DNA from 2 places in the Citrobacter sp. MNAZ 1397 genome. Region 2 is predicted to be linked to the other one. Evidence: predicted binding sites of a transcription regulator. Region 2 holds the regulator's gene; the other holds the start of a gene.
The links. The regulator LexA, encoded in region 2, represses DNA repair genes until DNA is damaged. The targets are predictions, from matches to a motif close to TNCTGTATGTACATACAGNA.
Positions count from the first base shown of each region.

Region 1: the regulator LexA is predicted to act here: its motif matches at 2,415-2,434, upstream of sulA (SOS-induced cell division inhibitor SulA).

Region 1 is NZ_JAKIVH010000001.1:2,249,733-2,257,362, forward strand. Features, by position in the region: gene yccS (YccS family putative transporter) at 1-1,620, shown strand, start outside; gene L2097_RS10625 (TfoX/Sxy family DNA transformation protein) at 1,632-2,237, opposite strand; gene sulA (SOS-induced cell division inhibitor SulA) at 2,456-2,956, shown strand; gene ompA (porin OmpA) at 3,323-4,381, shown strand; gene matP (macrodomain Ter protein MatP) at 4,456-4,908, opposite strand; gene L2097_RS10645 (AAA family ATPase) at 5,092-6,852, shown strand; gene fabA (bifunctional 3-hydroxydecanoyl-ACP dehydratase/trans-2-decenoyl-ACP isomerase) at 6,922-7,440, shown strand; gene rmf (ribosome modulation factor) at 7,536-7,630, opposite strand, start outside.
Region 2 is NZ_JAKIVH010000007.1:52,014-59,643, forward strand. Features, by position in the region: gene malM (maltose operon protein MalM) at 1-5, shown strand, start outside; gene ubiC (chorismate lyase) at 185-682, shown strand; gene ubiA (4-hydroxybenzoate octaprenyltransferase) at 695-1,564, shown strand; gene plsB (glycerol-3-phosphate 1-O-acyltransferase PlsB) at 1,680-4,100, opposite strand; gene L2097_RS23250 (diacylglycerol kinase) at 4,231-4,599, shown strand; gene lexA (transcriptional repressor LexA) at 4,708-5,322, shown strand; gene L2097_RS23260 (CsbD family protein) at 5,582-5,791, shown strand; gene zur (zinc uptake transcriptional repressor Zur) at 5,900-6,415, opposite strand; gene L2097_RS23270 (conjugal transfer protein TraF) at 6,688-7,630, shown strand, end outside.

The sequences.
Region 1 (7,630 bases), on a different contig from region 2:
GCTCGCTGTTACGAGCAGTTATCTCAGTATCTGGAGCTCAAAGCGCGGCTGTTTGATCCAGATATCGAGGAGGAAAGCCAGGCCCCGCTTTATGAGCTGGCTTTAGCCAACGGTCAGCTGGTGTCAACACTAAACCAGACCAAAGCGTCACTATTAACCCGCCTTCGCGGCGATCGCGGACAACGGGGAACCCGGCGTACGTTGCATTACTATTTTGCCGCACAGGATATTCATGAACGCGCCAGTTCTTCTCATATACAGTACCAGGCACTGAGGGAACATTTTCGCTACAGCGATGTGATGTTCCGTTTTCAGCGGTTGATCACTTTGCAATCTCAGGCCTGCTCCAGGCTCGCTCACGCCATCCTGCTTCGTACACCTTACCAGCATGACCACCGCTTCGAGCGTGCATTTATACACCTTGATGCAGCGCTAGATCGCATTCGTGCCAGCGGTACAACTTCGGCTGAACAACTGAAAGCATTGGGGTTTTTACTCGATAATCTTCGCGCTATCGACGCACAATTGGCGAGTATAGAGTCCGGACAACCGCCAACGCCGCAGAGAAACGAAACAGAAAACTTACTGGCAGATGATAGCCTGCATGGACTGAGCGATATCTGGCTGCGTTTACGCAATAACCTTACACCGGAATCGGCACTGTTTCGCCATGCTGTGCGGATGTCTGTTGTACTGTGTGCAGGCTACGCCATCATCCAAATTACCGGTCTGCATCACGGATACTGGATTCTGCTCACCAGTCTGTTTGTCTGCCAGCCTAACTATAACGCCACGCGCCACCGTCTCACGCTGCGTATCGTCGGAACCATTGCAGGAATCGCCCTCGGCCTTCCCGTACTCTATTTTGTTCCCTCGCAGGAAGGGCAGTTGATACTAATCGTCGTTACGGGCGTACTTTTTTTCGCCTTTCGTCTTGTACAATACGCGCAGGCCACTATGTTCATCACATTGCTGGTGCTGCTGTGCTTTAATTTGCTTGGTGAAGGTTTTGAAGTTGCCATACCACGAGTGATTGATACCCTCATCGGGTGCGCCATCGCCTGGGCGGCGGTGAGTTTTATCTGGCCTGACTGGCGTTTTCGTAATCTGGCACGTGTGACTGAGCAAGCATTCAATGCCAATTGTCGTTATCTGGATGCGATTCTTGAACAATATCATCAGGGCCGCGACAACCGCCTGGCGTACCGTGTTGCCCGCAGAAACGCCTATAACAGAGACGCCGAGCTGGCGTCGGTAGTTTCCAATATGGCGTCAGAACCTGGCGCCACACCTGAATTGCGTGAAGTAGCATTTCGTTTACTTTGCCTGAATCATACCTGTACCAGCTATATCTCTGCCCTTGGCGCACATCGCGAACAACTTACCCACCCTGCCATCCTTCGTTTGCTGGATGATGCGGTCTGTTATGTTGATGACGCCCTTCACCACCAGCCCGCTGATGAAGAGCGCGTCCAGTCAACGCTGGCAGATTTGTCGCGACGCATTAAGCATCTTGAGCCACGACCTGACAGCAAAGAGCCACTTGTATTGCAACAAATAGGATTACTTATCGCACTTCTGCCAGAAATGTGCCGTTTACAGCGGCAGATCATGACCTGACTATCCTGTTTTTATTTCTGGCCAATCTCGTGGTACCAGTCGATTAACTCCTGGCGTCTCAACGCCGGGAGTGCGGCTTCGTGCAGACCGATGATCGCACCTTCCAGGCCCAGGAGTACCTTGATGCCCATGTGTTTGTTCATCGCCTTCAAACGCAACCAACACGCTTTGGCACCCAGTTGTCGCAGCATATGTTCGTCCGGTATACCGGCATCGAAAAGCATCATCTCAAGTTGGAAGTTCATGTTTGGTAGATCCTTAAGACGATGAGGCGTATCGCGCGCCGTTTTTTCCTGCCGGGCCGCCGCGAGTGATTGCGATGAAAGCCGCAACAGTGTTGGCAAGTCACGCCAGAGATGCTCATCAACAAAGTAGTAGTTAAGGGAAACGGCGCGACCACGCTTCTGGATTGTCAGAAGGGGTGAACGTGTTGTTACCCGATACTGGGCACTCTCCTCGCAGGCACGCAGGTATAATTCACCCTCTGAAATCATCGCAAACACCGTGTTGTCTATCGATAAACTGTAGCCGCCAAAATGCGCGCGAAAGCGAATTTTTCCCAAAGGCGCGAGGTATTCCCGTGACTGATAGATCCTTTGATACGATATGTTTTTCATGATTATTCCCTTGTAAATCATGGAGTAAAAACATTAATTCTGTTAACCGATCCGCTACAGAGGAACATAGGCAAGTGCGCGCAACACGGCAAGAAAATTTTGCGGCTTCATCGCAATACAAGACAAAATTGCGAGATGCTTTCAGAAAATGAGGTTGATCTTTGAACGTCCAGGGGTTACTGTATGTTTATACAGTAACTAACAGGGCTGGGTTGATCATGTACCATTCATTAAACCGTGCAAATCGTTCAACACAATTTCTTTCCGCACACAGCGCAGGGGCCGTTGAGGCTTCTACGGGTCTGGTCAGTGAAGTTGTTTATCGCGAAGATCAGCCCGGCATGACGCAATTGCTGCTGTTGCCGTTATTACAGCAATTGGGTCAACAATCGCGCTGGCAGCTCTGGTTAACGCCGCAACAAAAATTAAGCCGTGAATGGGTGTTGTCTGCAGGCCTGCCGCTGACCAAAGTTATGCAAATCAGCCAACTGTCTCCCTGCCTCACTCTGGAATCTATGATTCGCGCATTACGTACCGGTAACTATAGCGTTGTGATTGGCTGGCATGCCGAAGAATTAACCGAAGACGAACATCACCGTCTGGCTTTAGCAGCAGAAGAAGGGAACGCAATTGGCTTCGTGATGCGGCCAGTACAATGCAATCCTCTCGCTGCGAGACAGCATTCGGGGATAAAAATTCACTCAAATTTGTATCATTGAGTAAAATTAAGATAAATCCTGGTATTATTTTTCTGTCTGACAAGCATTGCCGTGTAATCAGCGAAATACGCCGCCAACGCCCGATTCAGGCGACTTGCAAGGCAACTGTATTGGCGAATAGTTCCGCAAAAGTGTTAAATATTGTGTATACAAAGCCTTTTTTTTCATATGCCTGACGGACTTCACACTTGTAAGTTTCCAACTACGTTGTAGACTTTACATCGCCAGGGGTGCTCGGCATAAGCCAAAGATATCGTGAAGATATCTCTATAGGGACTGATGAGCAATGCCCCCGGTGAAGGATTTAACCGTGACTTCTCATCGAGATTTTCATGGCGATTTTTGGATGATAACGAGGCGCAAAAAATGAAAAAGACAGCTATCGCGATTGCAGTGGCACTGGCTGGTTTCGCTACCGTAGCGCAGGCCGCTCCGAAAGATAATACCTGGTATGCAGGTGGCAAACTGGGCTGGTCTCAGTTCCACGACACCGGCTTCATCCCGAACGACGGCCCGACCCATTCAAGTCAGCTTGGTGCAGGTGCGTTCGGTGGCTATCAGGTTAACCCGTACGTTGGTTTTGAAATGGGTTACGACTGGTTAGGTCGTATGCCGTACAAAGGCGACACTGTAAACGGTGCGTTCAAAGCTCAAGGCGTACAGCTGACCGCTAAACTGGGTTACCCGATCACTGACGATCTGGATATCTACACCCGTCTGGGCGGCATGGTATGGCGTGCAGACGCTAAAGCTAACGTCCCTGGCGCTGACGCTCACTTCAAAGACCACGACACCGGTGTTTCCCCGGTATTCGCTGGTGGCCTTGAGTGGGCTGTTACCCGTGATATCGCTACCCGTCTGGAATACCAGTGGGTTAACAACATCGGTGATGCAAACACCGTTGGTACCCGTCCGGACAACGGCATGCTGAGCGTAGGTGTTTCCTACCGTTTCGGCCAGCAGGAAGAAGCAGCGCCGGTAGTAGCGCCTGCTCCGGCTCCGGCTCCGGAAGTACAGACCAAGCACTTCACTCTGAAGTCTGACGTTCTGTTCAACTTCAACAAAGCAACCCTGAAACCGGAAGGTCAGCAGGCACTGGATCAGCTGTATGGTCAGCTGAGCAACCTGGATCCGAAAGACGGTTCCGTAGTGGTTCTGGGCTTCACCGACCGTATCGGTTCTGACGCTTACAACCAGGGTCTGTCTGAGAAACGTGCTCAGTCCGTTGTTGATTACCTGATTTCTAAAGGTATCCCGGCGAACAAAATCTCCGCACGTGGCATGGGCAAATCCCAGCCGGTTACTGGCAGCACCTGTGACAACGTGAAAGCGCGCCCTGCGCTGATCGATTGCCTGGCGCCGGACCGTCGCGTAGAAATCGAAGTTCGTGGCAGCAAAGACGTTGTAACTCAGCCTCAGGCTTAAGTTCACGTGCTGTAAAAAAACCCCGCATCGCGGGGTTTTTTATTGCCGGTAATAAACCGCATTTGCACAGAAAATCACTCTTTGCCTAAAAGCGCCTGCAAATCCTGTTTAAGTGAGGACATGGTCGTGGCGTATTTTTCTTTATGCTCAGCATCCTCGATCAACTGCACAATGGTCTCGGAAAGGGTTTTCCCCCGACGCTGTGCCAGCGCTGCCAGACGTTGCCAGACAACAAACTCCAGATCGATTGATTTCTTACGCGTATGCTGATGCTCAGCATTAAAATGCCGCTTGCGCCGCGCCCGGATGGTCTGCTTCATGCGGTTCATGAGAGACGGATTAATATGCTGCTCAATCCAGGCATTAACCTGTACGGGTTCATTTTCGAGGGTTAGCAATAAATCGACGGCATCTTTGGCCGCGCTGGCTTCGATATATCTTGTAATAAGCTCACCTTCCCGGTGTTTTTTCACCAGATACTTCCATTTCCAGCCGCTTTCAAGATTTTCCAGTTGTTGATATTTCATTGCGATCTCAACGTTACCGTGTAACTCTGTTCAGAATATCAGTTTTTTCTTGCTCTGCTGAAAAGAAATCACATTCTGTCTATTCCAACAACACATCTGCAACGGGAAAACGAGTATTCCCTGTGTGCTACACAGGCGTTTACGGTATAATCCCGCCTTTTACATCAGACTAAAAAAACGACTTTGACCATTACAAAACTTGAATGGAATGAACTGACTCCGGATACCGAAAGCTATCAGGATGTGTTTAAGCAGTCCGCACTCACTGACGAGACGGTCTTCTTACTGGGCGATACCCAACCCCGATTACAGTATGCGCTGGAGCAATTGCTCCATCCTATGGCGACGTCACGCTTTATGTTGGCAAAAGCGCCAGAAGAGGAAGAGTACCTTAAGATCCTCGCCGGGGCTGTGTCAGCGTTACAGCCCGAGGAATTCGACGTTGTCGGCGGCGACTATCAGGTTAATGGCGCGACGATTACGCTTACCCCTGCGCAAAACACAGAAGCCAATTTTGCCGGTAAAAACCAGGTTGTTATTGCTGACTGGGTCGAGGCCGAGCAATTATTTGGTTGTTTGCGCCAATTCAATAATGAGATTTCCTTGCAGCCAGGCTTGGTACATCAGGCCAATGGCGGTACGCTGATTATCTCTCTGCGCACCCTGCTGGCGCAGCCTTTGCTGTGGATGCGTTTAAAAACCATGGTGACGCGTCGTCGTTTTGACTGGGTCGCCTTTGATGAATCACGCCCCCTGCCCGTTTCAGTCCCATCACTGCCACTCGATCTTCGTGTCATCCTCGTCGGTGAACGGGATTCTCTGGCGGATTTTCAGGAGATGGAACCAGAGCTCGCTGAACAGTCTATCTATAGCGAATATGAAGACAACCTGCAGGTTAGCGACGCAGAAACCCTGGCACAATGGTGTCAGTGGGTTCAACTGGTTGCCCGGGAGGCTGAATTGCCCTCCCCGTCGGCAGATGCCTGGCCGATCCTGATTCGGGAAGCCGTTCGTTATACGGGCGATCAAGAAACACTGCCGCTCTGCCCGCTCTGGTTGACCCGTCAGTTAGGTGAAGTTTCCGCGATGACTGACGCGCAGACTTTTGACGCTGAACAGCTAACTACCATGCTTACTCAGCGTGAATGGCGCGAAGGCTATCTGGCCGAGCGCATGCAAGATGAAATTCTGTTAGAGCAGATCCTCATTGAGACGGAAGGTGAACAGACAGGTCAAATCAACGCCCTGTCAGTTGTTGAGTTTCCTGGGCATCCGCGTGCGTTTGGCGAACCTTCACGTATCAGCTGTGTTGTGCACATCGGCGATGGTGAATTTAACGACATTGAGCGTAAAGCGGAACTGGGCGGCAACATTCATGCAAAAGGCATGATGATTATGCAGTCATTCCTGATGGCCGAGCTGGAGCTTGAGCAACAAATCCCCTTCTCCGCCTCGCTGACTTTTGAGCAATCTTACAGCGAAGTGGACGGTGACAGCGCATCGATGGCTGAACTTTGCGCCCTGATCAGCGCCCTGGCGGATGTTCCTGTCAGCCAAAGTATCGCTATCACCGGCTCGGTAGATCAATTTGGTCGCGCCCAGCCTGTTGGCGGGCTCAATGAAAAGATCGAAGGGTTCTTTGCTATCTGCCAGAATCGTGGCCTGGACGGCAACCAGGGCGTGATCATACCCGTTGCCAATGTGCGTCATCTTTGTTTACACCAGGCGTTGCTGGATGCCGTTAAGGCAGGTCAATTCTCTATCTGGGCCATTGATGATGTCATGGATGCACTCCCCTTATTGACCAGACTGGTCTGGGATGCAGAAGGACAAACTACACTGAAGCAGACCATCCTGGAGCGTATCGCCCAGGCGACGCAACAAGACGCTCGTCACCGTTATCCGTGGCCGCTTCGTTGGCTTAGCTGGTTCAGTCCGAACTGATCGGACTTGTTCAGCGTACACGTGTTAGCTATCCTGCGTCCGAAACTCACAATAAGGCTTACATAGAACATGGTAGATAAACGCGAATCCTATACAAAAGAAGATCTTCTTGCCTCTGGTCGCGGAGAGCTGTTTGGCGAAAAAGGCCCACAATTACCAGCTCCAAGCATGCTGATGATGGACCGTGTGGTATTAATGACCGAAAACGGTGGGAATTTCGACAAAGGATATGTTGAAGCTGAATTAGATATTAATCCGGACCTGTGGTTCTTCGGTTGCCATTTTATCGGCGATCCGGTAATGCCAGGATGCCTCGGACTGGACGCCATGTGGCAGCTCGTTGGTTTCTACCTTGGCTGGCTCGGTGGTGAAGGCAAAGGCCGTGCGCTGGGCGTAGGCGAAGTGAAATTTACCGGTCAGATTCTGCCGACCGCGAAAAAAGTCACCTACCGCATCCATTTCAAACGCGTTATTAACCGTCGTCTGGTGATGGGTCTGGCCGATGGTGAAGTACTGGTTGACGGCCGTGTTATCTACACCGCGACTGACCTGAAAGTGGGCCTGTTCCAGGACACATCTGCATTCTAATGCTGATTGCCGCGTAAACGAGCCAGAAAGAATGACTCAGGGCAGATAAGGCGAAACCTCCGCAATGCGGAGGTTTCTTGTTTAAAGAGACAGAATCAGGCAATGACGGCCCTGTCCTCCATGGCTTCTCGCCAGCCTCCCATCCATTCGGATCTCTGATTCAGCGTCTGATAAGGACACATTTCTTTTG
Region 2 (7,630 bases):
GGTGACCGTCTCCCCGCAATGCTGATGTTTGCAACAACTGGTGCGTCGCCTGACGCACCCTTTTTTCTGGCGCAACGACGCTGTTGCATATCTGTTGCGCTTATGAAAACTGAATGAAGTTTCCCCGCCGGAACAGCCTGTTCTGCGATACAATAATGTGACGTTATGTATTGGAGAGTAAGGCATGTCACACCCCGCGCTTACGCAATTGCGTGCGCTGCGCTATTTTGACGCACTTCCCGCGCTCGACCCGCAGCAACTGGATTGGCTGTTGCTGGAAGATTCCATGACGAAACGTTTTGAGCAACAGGGTAAACAGGTATCCGTGACGCTTATCCAGGAAGGATTTGTGACGTCCGATATGCTCGATGGCGAGCGCCACTTGCTGCCTGACGACGCGAGGTACTGGCTGCGGGAGATCCTGTTGTGCGCTGACGGCGAACCCTGGCTTGCCGGACGAACCGTGGTGCCAGAGTCTACGCTGACCGGGCCGGAACTTGCGCTGCAGAAGCTGGGTACCACGCCGCTTGGGCGTTATCTCTTTACATCATCTACGCTGACACGAGATTTTATTGAAGTTGGTCGCTATGACGCGCTGTGGGGAAGACGCTCCCGCCTGCGCCTGGGAGGGAAACCTCTCCTGCTGACTGAACTGTTTTTGCCTGCGTCACCGCTGTACTAAGAGGAAAAAAGAATGGAGTGGAGTCTCTCGCAGGATAAGCTGCTGGCCTATCATCGACTCATGCGCACGGACAAGCCCATTGGCGCGTTGTTGTTGCTCTGGCCAACGCTGTGGGCGCTGTGGGTGGCAACGCCTGGTGTTCCTCCCCTGTGGATCCTGATGGTTTTTGTGGCAGGGGTCTGGCTGATGCGTGCGGCAGGCTGTGTGGTAAATGACTATGCGGACCGTAAATTCGACGGCCATGTAAAACGCACTGCCAATCGTCCGCTGCCCAGCGGGGCGGTCACGGAAAACGAAGCGCGGATACTGTTTGTGGTATTGGTGGTGCTGGCATTTGCGCTGGTGTTGACGCTTAACGCCATGACCATTCTGCTCTCCGTTGCGGCGCTTCTGCTTGCCTGGGTATATCCGTTTATGAAGCGGTATACCCATTTGCCGCAGGTGGTGCTGGGGGCGGCGTTTGGCTGGTCGATCCCGATGGCATTTGCCGCGGTAAGCGAATCCGTGCCGCTGAGTTGCTGGATAATGTTTCTCGCCAATATTCTGTGGGCGGTCGCCTACGATACGCAGTACGCCATGGTTGATCGCGACGATGACCTGAAAATTGGTATCAAGTCGACCGCCATTCTGTTTGGGCGCCACGATAAGTTGATCATTGGCATATTGCAGGTGGCGGTACTGGCGTTGATGGTGGCGATTGGCGCGCTCAATGGCTTAGGCTGGCACTTCTACGGGTCGGTCATTATCGCGGGTGCGCTGTTTGTTTATCAGCAGAAGCTCATTGTGAATCGCGATCGCGACGCTTGTTTTAAAGCGTTTATGAATAATAACTATGTGGGGCTGGTACTGTTTATCGGCCTGGCGACAAGCTACCTGGCGTAATGCGATTTTGCCGGATGTGGCGTTGCCTTATCGGGGCTACTGTAAGCGTATAGCCCAGAGTAGCCCCGATAAGCGAAGCGCATCAGGGAAGTTACTCCCGGATGCGGCGCTTTACTCACTCCGCCTGCGTTGCGCTCTCGATAGTCAAACGCACATCAGAAGTAATCAGCTCTGCTAACAGTTGATACACCGCCAGCGTCTGCTCGGGCTCGGCATCGCCGGTATCGCTGATATACCCTTCATCACGCAGCGTCAGCACCAGAGTACTGAAAACCGCCTTGTCGAAGAATTCCGGCGCATTGATGCCGTGCAGCACTGACAGACGTTGCGCCAGCGTACGGCTCTCTTTCTCCAGCGTACTGCGGTTCATCGCCGGATTTGCGCTCAGCAACCAGAACGTGATGGCATAACGTTGCAGCGTTTCGCGCGCGCCAGCCGCCAGCAGTTGCAGAGTACGGGAATGTACCGGATTGATATAGAGCTGGCCATCTTTCATGGTGATCAGCCCCTGGCGCAGTAATTCCTGTGCGAGGCTCTCCAGTACGCCGGCCAGTTCCTCTTTTTCCCAGCGCAAGAACAGCTCGGCTTTCAGCATCGGGTAGAGCAGTTCAACATGGCGCAGCATTTCGTCCTGAGAGATATGACGATGCTGGGTAATAATGGCCGCCATCAGCGATGGCAACATCAGCATATGCGCAATGTTGTTGCGATAGTACGTCATCAGCACCGCCTGCTCGCGCGGCAGAATGATGATGTCGCCAATCGTGTCTTTCTCAACCTCAAACTTGTTCATCTGCAGGGCGTGCTCAATAAGCGCGTCCGCACTGACGGTGGGCACCGTTGTGTCGGCAGCATAGGGCACATTGCGCATCAGGTTGAGGTAACAGTCCAGTTGCTCGGTGAGCTGTTCACGGGTCAGTGAACGCTGACGTGAGGCCAGAAGCGCAGTACAACAGAGGTTCATGGCGTTTGCCGCACCGGCATTATTAATACGCACCATCAGATCAGCAGCAATAGCATTCACCGTCGGCGTCAGCCAGGCAGGACGGACAGCCTCGATGGGATCGATGGATTCGCGCCATTCCGGCACGCGATGATTCAGATAGTTCATCAGCGGAATGGGCTCGCCAAAGTTGACGTAGCCCTGACCGAGATTACGCAGCTTGCTTAAACCGCGTACCATCTGGGCAAAACCTTCTTTCTCTTTCGTCGCGCCGCGCAGCTCTTTGGCGTAGGTGCCCACTTCCATGACGTGCTCATAGCCAATGTAGATGGGCACCAGCGTGATCGGACGCGTGCCCCCACGAAGCATGGCCTGAATCGTCATTGAGAGCGTGCCGGTCTTTGGATCCAACAGACGGCCGGTACGAGAACGCCCACCCTCCACAAAGTATTCCACTGAATAGCCGCGGTTAAACAATTCACCCAAATACTCGCGGAAAACCGTCGAATAGAGCTTGTTCCCTTTAAAAGTACGGCGAATAAAGAACGCGCCCAGACGACGGAAAATGGGACCCGCCGGCCAGAAGTTCAGGTTGATGCCGGCAGCGATATGCGGCGGTACCAGCCCCTGATGATAGAGCACGTAGGAGAGCAACAAATAGTCCATATGGCTGCGATGGCAGGGCACATAGACAATTTCATGACCATCATGGGCGAGCTGACGAACACGTTCCGCGTTATGTACATTAATGCCCTGATACAGACGGTTCCAGGTAAAGCCGAGGATACGGTCTGACAGACGGATCATCTCATACGAGAAGTTCGCCGCAATCTCTTCCATCAGCGCAATTGCGTTTTGTTGGGCTTTATCATGGGAGATTTTCTTGCTGCGCGCTTCGTCTTCGACGGCGCGGGCGATGGCTTTGGAGGAGAGCAGCTTATTAAACAGGTCCTGACGGGCCGGCAAACGCGGCCCCACTGCGGCCAGGCGCTGGCGGGCGAAGTGCATACGCGCTACGCGTGCCAGTTTTTGCGCAATGGTTTTGTCTGTCCCGTGCTCGGTTGCCATACGACGCAGCGAAACCGGCGGCGAGAAACGCACAAAGCTGTCGCGGCCAAGCCATGAGATCGCGAAAAATTTCTGAATACCGTTTAGCATACGCAGCGGCGGGTTGACTTCACCCTTTTCGCGACCTGGAGAACGGCCGAACATCATCGATACAGGCACCATCTGAACATCCAGATCGGGATGGCTGCGGTGCAGATCGAGATAGTCATGGAACAGCTTGATCGACTCTTCTTTAGGCGTGTACCAGGTAAAGACGCGCGGCCCGCCGTGAATAAAGATATAACGCGGCAGCTCCGCTCCGTCGATTTCAAGCGGTTCGAGGGGGTCGGGCAAATCGTGTGCCAGACACTGAGCGCGCAAGGTAAGCAAGTCTGCCTTCGAATTATAAGGCAAAACGTACATAATAGGGCGTGACGTATCGAGTCCTAATTCCTGGGCGGGTTCCGCCGGGATAGACTTGCTTTTTACCAGGACGCTTAATGGTAAATTTAGTAATTTGTAGTAAATTCGTGGCCAGCCGGACATAAACGATGTAAAGCCTCTGGTTAATAATGCCATTGCGCGGCAAGAATATCAGAAAGTCCGCAGAATTTCTTTTCTACCTCTATAAGCTTACATAGACATTGACGTTCATTACATAAAAAGGTTGTTTTTCATGGCCAACAATACCACTGGAATTACCCGCATCATTAAAGCGGCAGGCTATTCATGGAAAGGGGTGCGCGCAGCGTGGATTAACGAAGCTGCTTTTCGTCAGGAAGGTGTTGCGGTCATTATTGCCATCATCATTGCGTCGTTTGTGGATGTTGACGCGATTACGCGTGTTCTGTTGATTGGTTCTGTTGTGCTGGTGATGATAGTGGAAATCCTCAATAGTGCGATTGAAGCGGTGGTTGACCGTATTGGATCTGAATTTCATGAACTCTCAGGACGTGCGAAGGACATGGGGTCTGCGGCAGTATTAATGGCCATTCTTCTGGCACTGTTTACCTGGGTTTCTCTGCTGTGGGGCTATTTTCGATAAGGCTTCCAGAAATGCGTTAAGTCCGCGTTTTTTGCTTAATTTTGGTTTCAAAATCACCTTTAACTGTATATACTCACAGCATAACTGTATATACACCCAGGGGGCGGAATGAAAGCTTTAACGGCCAGGCAGCAAGAGGTGTTCGATCTTATTCGCGATCGAATCAACCAGACAGGTATGCCGCCGACGCGTGCGGAGATCGCGCAACAGTTGGGGTTCCGTTCCCCAAACGCGGCAGAGGAACACCTGAAAGCGCTTGCGCGTAAGGGCGTTATTGAGATTGTATCGGGTGCGTCTCGTGGTATTCGTCTGTTGCTTGAAGAAGAAGAGGATATCGGGCTGCCGCTTATCGGGCGTGTCGCTGCTGGCGAACCTTTGCTGGCGCAACAGCATATCGAGGGACACTATCAGGTCGATCCTTCTCTCTTCAAACCTAACGCTGACTTCCTGCTCCGCGTAAGCGGTATGTCGATGAAAGATATCGGCATCATGGATGGCGACCTGCTGGCTGTCCATAAAACTCAGGATGTTCGTAACGGGCAGGTTGTTGTTGCGCGTATTGACGATGAAGTTACGGTCAAGCGCCTGAAAAAACAGGGTAATACGGTGCAGTTACTGCCTGAAAACAGTGAGTTTTCCCCAATTGTGGTTAACCTGCGTGAGCACAACTTCACCATTGAAGGCCTTGCGGTTGGCGTTATCCGCAATGGTGAATGGCTGTAATACCTTTCTGAGCCGTGGCGGCTGATCTGCTGTCACGGTTGCTTTCCTTTCCTGACAAAGCTTTAACTTCTCCCTTATCCTCCTGATCTCGCTTAGGTTTGGTCTGCATATCTGTCCGGCAATTTTCCTTCTGATGGTTAAAAATTCCGAATAAAGATTCATGGTCGCTATCCTTAACTACAATAATAATCACGTTCAGGATATTTAGAGCGTAACGAAAGGAATAACGCTGTTCATGACCAACGATGAGGAAATTATGATGAATAAAGACGAAGTCAGCGGCAACTGGAAACAGTTCAAAGGTAAAGCGAAGGAACAGTGGGGTAAATTGACTGACGATGATATGACCATCATCGAAGGTAAACGTGACCAACTGGTCGGTAAAATTCAGGAACGTTACGGCTACGCCAAAGATCAGGCAGAAAAAGAAGTCGTGGACTGGGAAACGCGGAATGATTACCGCTGGTAGCCTTCACATCCCCCTCAATGTGTAGACCCCCAATGGCTACCCTGCCCGAACGGTACACGGATGTACCACCCTCAATTTATTTGTCCGTTTAAAAGAGAAAAATCGCGACTAGCGCGATTTTTTTTTCAACTGAATCGTGTGGTCATGATGGCATTCGCCGGGATGTCGGCACGCTTCAACCTCGGCGCAATCAGCGCATAATCCATGTGCTTCAATGACGTTATGGCGCAGCGCAAAACCGCGTTTTGCCGCCAGTGCGTGCATAATATCTTCCACGCCTTCCGCCTGCTCTTCTTTTACCACGCCGCAACGATCGCAGATAAACATCGCGGAGGTGTGCGTCGGTTGATCGAAAAGATGGCAAAGCACATAGCTATTTGTGGACTCCACTTTATGCACAAAGCCTTGTTCTAACAGAAAATCCAGCGCGCGATACACAGTAGGGGGTTTGGCCTGAGGCTCTGCCTCACGCAGGAGATCGAGCAGGTCGTAGGCGCTGATGGCCCCCTGTTGCAGACTCATCAGGCGTAACACTTCGAGGCGCTGGGGAGTCAGGCGCACATTGCGTTGCACACACAGTTTTTCGGCCTGCGCGAGCATCTCTTGCGAAGTGGACTTATCCATAGGCGTTCTCTCATGAAATGGCGACATAAGCCCCCACTTTATCATGTTCTGTACTAAACGCCGAGATCGCGACCGCGCCTTCACCTTTCGCAATCCCCATGTGTCTTCTATAAATATTGATGGTCACTTCATATAACAACATCTTCTGTAACGTTTTATTACATTCCGTAGAAATAGGATGTTTTTTGGATGTTATTCGCAGCAATAGAGCCACCCTGTCCATGTCACAACTAGCAGGGTCATAAACTCATTTGATTACGAGACGCATAACTGTGAAAAACAATCTTAAACTTTCGGTGGTCGCTATCGCTGTCTCCTTTTTCGTGGCAAATCAAGCCGGAGCGGCAAATACCTGGGCAGAGGCACGTAATGATGCAATGGGGGGGACAGGTGTTGCCTCCGCAAATTACGGCAGTGGTGCATTCATTAACCCGGCGTTGCTGGCAAAGGCGAAACCGGAAGACAATGTTACGGTCATCTTACCGACCGTTGGCGCACAGATAACCGATGAGGACAACCTGCGCGATGAAATTAATGATATCAGTGATAAAATCGATTATTACAAAGACATAGTTAATAATCTCACCCTGCGCGAAGTGCTGCTTAACCCTGTTGGGACTGTCGATCAGTTCCAGATGGCGGCAAAAGATCTTGCGGATTCGCTTGATTATCTTGATGGCAAAACCGCGAGTGCGAATGCCGGGGCCGGTATCGCTGTCACTATTCCTAACGATGTATTATCTGTTGCCTTTGTGACTAAAGGCTATGCGCATGCCCGTGTGAGTTCGAATATTGATCAAAACGATATCACCTACCTTCGTAGCATCCAGAACAGTGATACCGTCGCCACGGGAGTTGCCCTCGGCGCTGTTCTCTCACCTAATGGCTCGGACGAGATCACAAAAAATCTTAACTCCACGGCATCAGGTCGTGCGGCTATCATTACGGACTTTGGTATCGCAATGGCGCATCAATTCGACGTGGGCGGCGTTCCTCTTTCCGTCGGCGTTACGCCAAAACTGCAAAAGTCGTGGATCTATAACTACACCACGTCGATTTATGATTACGACAAAAATGAATGGAACAACAGTAAGTACCGCAAGGATGACACGGGCTTTAACATTGATGTTGGCCTGGCGGCGGATTTAACAGATAACGTCACCCTCGGTCTGAGTGGACAAAACCTGGTCTCGCGTAATATCGACACCAAAGATG